One region of the Gorillibacterium sp. sgz306347 genome, then DNA from elsewhere that is predicted to be linked to it. Evidence: predicted binding sites of a transcription regulator. Region 1 holds the regulator's gene; the other holds the start of a gene.
What was found. Region 1 encodes LexA, which represses DNA repair genes until DNA is damaged. Its sites were predicted from a motif close to CGAACATATGTTCG; they were not measured.
Positions count from the first base shown of each region.

Region 1 (2,200 bases):
CCTCGGAATGGGTGGAACGGATCGGTCTGGACGCGATCAAGCAGGCGGTCGTGGAAGACACCGACAACCGCGCAGCCCTGAAAGCGCGCATTGAGTTCGCGCTGCAGAAAGTAGAGGACCCGTGGAAAAAGGTACTGGCCGACGATAAAGCCCGGTCGGCATATTTTGAAGTGGTTCAACCGCAGCTTTGAGGATTCCGGTCCGGCAGGCCGGGTAATCATAGAAGGGAGTGCTTCAGGCTCATGACGCAGCAGGCAAACGGCATTTTCATCGGCAAAAGCGAGGCGTTTCCGTCCCGGATCGGGAGAACGGTGCAGGTGGAGGACCGGGTTTTGGCGGTTTTCCGCACCTCCGACAAGGAGCTGTTCGCCATCGACAATGCCAGTCCGCATCCGAAAGGCGGCACCTTGACGGAAGCCATTGTTTCCGGCCGGTACATTTATGATCCGCTTTACGATTGGAAAATCGATTTGGCCACAGGTCTTGTTCAAGCGCCCGATCAGGGGCAAGTGCAGACCTATGTGGTGAAGGAAGAAAACGGGGAAGTAAAGCTTTTCCTGTAGGATCGGGAACGGGAGGAGGAGCAAAGCATGAAGATCACGCTGAACGAGCTGACGGAGAACCGGTTAAGGGAGCATCTGGGCGGCGGAAAAGGCTGCTTCAAGCTGTATTACGACACCGAAGATTGCGGCTGCAATGGCGTGCTCGTGCTCCAGCTGCTGGATGCTCCGAATAGCACCGACATCAAGGTGCAGGACGATCCTTTTCTCTTCTACGTGGACCGGCAGCAGCAAGGGCAGTTTGACGAAACGATGCGGCTGGAGGCGGAGGAGCGATACCCCTCCTTCAAGGTCAGCAGCGAAGGCTCGCTGTTCAGCGCCAATGTCCGGGTCAAGGACCTGAGGGAAGCGCGCTGACAGAGACGGTTGAAAACCAAAGGAACAAAGCAAAACCCTCGCGCCGGATGGACGCGAGGGTTTTGCTATGCCGTACCCGGAATGGATTAATGAATATCCCGGAATACGCCGACAACCTTGCCGAGAATGGATACGTTGGGAAGAATAATGGGGGCCATCGTATCGTTCTGCGGCTGCAGCCGGATGTGGTCCCGTTCCTTATAGAAGGTTTTAACCGTTGCTTCATCGTCTTCCGTCATGGCAACGACAATGTCGCCGTTGTTGGCGGTTTGCTGCTGGCGAACGATCACATAGTCGCCGCTGTGGATGCCGGCGTTGATCATGCTGTCGCCTTCGACCGTCAGCATAAAGACGGTATGGTCCCCGACATAATGAGAGGGGAGAGGGAAATAGTCTTCGATATTCTCGGTTGCAGTAATGGGCATGCCGGCCGTCACTTTGCCGATCAGCGGAACGCGGGATACGGCAAAGGAGAACACCGTTTCGGTCTCTTCTCCGCCGCCAAGCAGCTCGATGGCCCGGGGTTTGGTCGGGTCGCGGCGAATCAGGCCTTTCTTTTCCAGGCGGTCCAGGTGACCGTGTACCGTGGAGCTGGAAGCGAGACCGACGGCTTCCCCAATCTCCCGGACGGAAGGCGGATATCCCTTTACCCGGACTTCGTTGCGGATAAATTCAAGAATGGCCTGCTGGCGGCCGGATAATTTCGTCAATTGAATCACTCCATCATAGGAAATGTAAGCAAATTATAACATAGAACCGGAGTTCGTACAAACATAAGTTCGAGTCCGTTCGCACAAGAACAAACATTTGTTCGCTTTTTCTGTTGACATGAACGTATGTTCGCTTTATAGTAAAAGCAGAACAAATGTTTGGGAGGGCTTGATATGAATTCGGTCATCGTTTATTGGGGCAATAATCGGACGAGTAGTTTACATAATGAAAATACCGGTAAACAAAAGATGAATATGCCGGCTGCCAAGCCGGATTTTTCCCGCCGCTTGACCGCTGGACCCAAGTATAAACTGATGGCTGTAGTTTTCGCTATGCTCGTAGCGGTGACCTTTTTCTCCGGCTTTTTGCTTAAAGCTTATGCGGTAGGAGTAGATTCTGCCAAGGGGACGAACACAGGTTCGGACTCCTCTGTTGCGATAAACCTGGAAGAGAAAGCATCCGTAAAGCTGATCGATGTCGGACCCGGGGATACGCTGTGGAGCATTGCGAGAGAACACCGCAACGGCGTGGGAATGTCTCGCTATATCGATCAATTGATGAGCTGCAATGAT
Region 1 covers NZ_JCAPET010000006.1:114,084-116,283, reverse strand. Annotated here, with positions in the region: gene nirB (nitrite reductase large subunit NirB) at 1-191, shown strand, start outside; gene nirD (nitrite reductase small subunit NirD) at 243-563, shown strand; gene AC6I6H_RS05565 (iron-sulfur cluster biosynthesis family protein) at 591-917, shown strand; gene lexA (transcriptional repressor LexA) at 1,004-1,627, opposite strand; gene AC6I6H_RS05555 (LysM peptidoglycan-binding domain-containing protein) at 1,802-2,200, shown strand, end outside.

Region 2 (2,200 bases), on a different contig from region 1:
GGATGCCTCTCTCCAGCACATGGTTTTCGAGCAGGTCCATGCTCCGCCGGGTCAAACCGGCTTCGCCGTCCGCATTCGGCTCATGCGCGGAAGCGTCCGCCTGCTCCTGCGCTTCGCCTTCGGCGGCCAAAGGCAGGAGCAAATCCGTTTTGACGCAGCGAAAAACGGCTTCATAAGGCCAATCGCGGCTCACGATCTCCAGCGAAGAGCGGATGAATTCCACCAGCGGATGATGCAGCACGGGACGTTTGCGATCCAGGAAGTGCGGGATCTGAAAATCCGAAAAAACCTGCTCCAGAAGATCCGCGTAATCCCCCAGGCTGCGAACCCGGACGGACATGTCGCGATAACGGCAGCCTTCGTCGCGGACGAGACGGACGATTTCCCGGGCGCAGCCCTCCGCTTCGGCACGCCGGTTGACGGCCGCCGCAAGCACGATGCCGCCGTCGGGTTCTCCGGCGTACACCGCGCGCCGGGCGGCGCTCCGGCTCTCGAACCGGCGCTCCAGATGGGCGAGAGACGGCGTTTGACGGAAGCGAAGCGGCCCGCCGCCGTCGAGCAGCGTCGGCTCGTCCAGCTCCGCCCCGAGCGCGAGCGCGCGTTCGGACAGCCCCGACATGGCACGCGCCGTCGAATGGAACAGCTCGTATTCGTCGGGCCGTTCCCCCGGGCGGTAAGGCCGGTTCAGGCACAGCGCGACATGCACCTCGCGGCAGTGGGCGGACAGCTGCGCAAGCACCTCTCTCTCCTGCGGCGTAAAGCCGAAAAAGCCGTCTACCCACACCCTCGCAGCCTTCAGCCAATCCAGCCGCCGCACGCCCTCCGCCAGCCGGTCGAGAAAGGTTTCACTGTCCAGGTATTTCCCGGCCAGCTCCCGTTCATAATCGCCGTAAAGCAGCTGCAGCTCCGCAAGCTTTTCCTCCAAATGCCCCGTCCCGTTCGCTTCCGTCCGTCCGGTTTGGACCGGCGCGTGCGCTTGCAGCGCCGAGGCGGGCAGCCCGTTTTGGCGCAGTTCTTTAAAAAGCCCGTTCAAGGAGGATGCGACGCCCAGTCTCCCGTCCGCCTGGCGGAATACGGCCAAACGTTCTTCGTGCTTATCGATCAGACGCTGCAAAAGCATCGTTTTGCCCAAATCGTTAATCGGTACGGCGGCGGTGTTTCCGATCTCCTGCATGCCCTTCCAGGCCAGCCGCGGAAAACTGAACACCTGGGCGCGGATAAACCCGGCCGACCCGCTTCTTGCCGCAAGCGCCTGCTCATACTGAAAGGTCGCCTGCTCCGGCACGATCATCAGAAGCGGAGCTCCCGCCGGTTCCTCGTCCAACAGCCGGTTAATGGCGTCCAGGCAATAGCCGGTTTTCCCGCTGCCGGCCCGTCCGATCACAAAATGCAGTCCCAAAACGGCCCCTCCTCCAAAAATGCATCTCTATATATTCTAGCATAATCTCCGTTTCGTCTCTCCCGAATGCCGTCTGCCGGCATCAAGCGCCCTTCAAAAGATAATAGACCTTTCTGCGTAAAAATGGAACAAGCGTTCGGTCGGCGGCGGATAAAAAACCGGCCTGCCCGAAGGCAAACCGGTATTCGGTTGTTCGATTCGGAGACGCCTATTTGCTTCGCACCTCAAACACGGCAAACTTCAAGTAATTTCCTTCGTCGACACCCAGAAGCCGGGGATGGTCCTTCCCGGCCGCGCGGAATTCCACCAGCCGGAGCGTTTTGCCCGCGTCCCGGGCGGCTTCCGCGATCGTCTCCAGAAACAGGTCCGGGCTCACATGATAGCTGCAGCTGGCGGTAACCAGATACCCGCCTTCGTTTACCAGCTTCATGCCTTGCAGGTTAATGTCCTTGTAGCCCCGGCAGGCGCCGGCAACGGCGCCCCGGGTTTTGGCGAACGCGGGCGGGTCCAGAATGACGACGTCCCAGGTGCGTCCTCCCGGCGCGAGCGGTTTGGAGGTATCGACCTTTTTCCCGCCCGCCGCCGCGCGCGCCTTGCGGTCGTCCAGCCCCTGAACCTGCGCGCGCAGGTATTCAAATGCGTCGGCGACGACAAACTCCACCCGCTCGGCAAAGCCGTTCAGCTCCGCATTGCGCTTCGCGCTTTCGATGGCATGCTCGGAAACGTCCAGGCAGGTGATCTTTTTGGCTCCGTACTTGCAGGCGTGCAGCGTAAAGCTTCCGGTGTGGGCGAAGCATTCCA
Region 2 covers NZ_JCAPET010000001.1:88,592-90,791, reverse strand. Annotated here, with positions in the region: gene addB (helicase-exonuclease AddAB subunit AddB) at 1-1,399, opposite strand, end outside; gene AC6I6H_RS00385 (class I SAM-dependent rRNA methyltransferase) at 1,608-2,200, opposite strand, start outside.
Region 2: addB (helicase-exonuclease AddAB subunit AddB) is a predicted target of LexA. The motif match lies at 1,525-1,538, and genes of this name have one in related genera.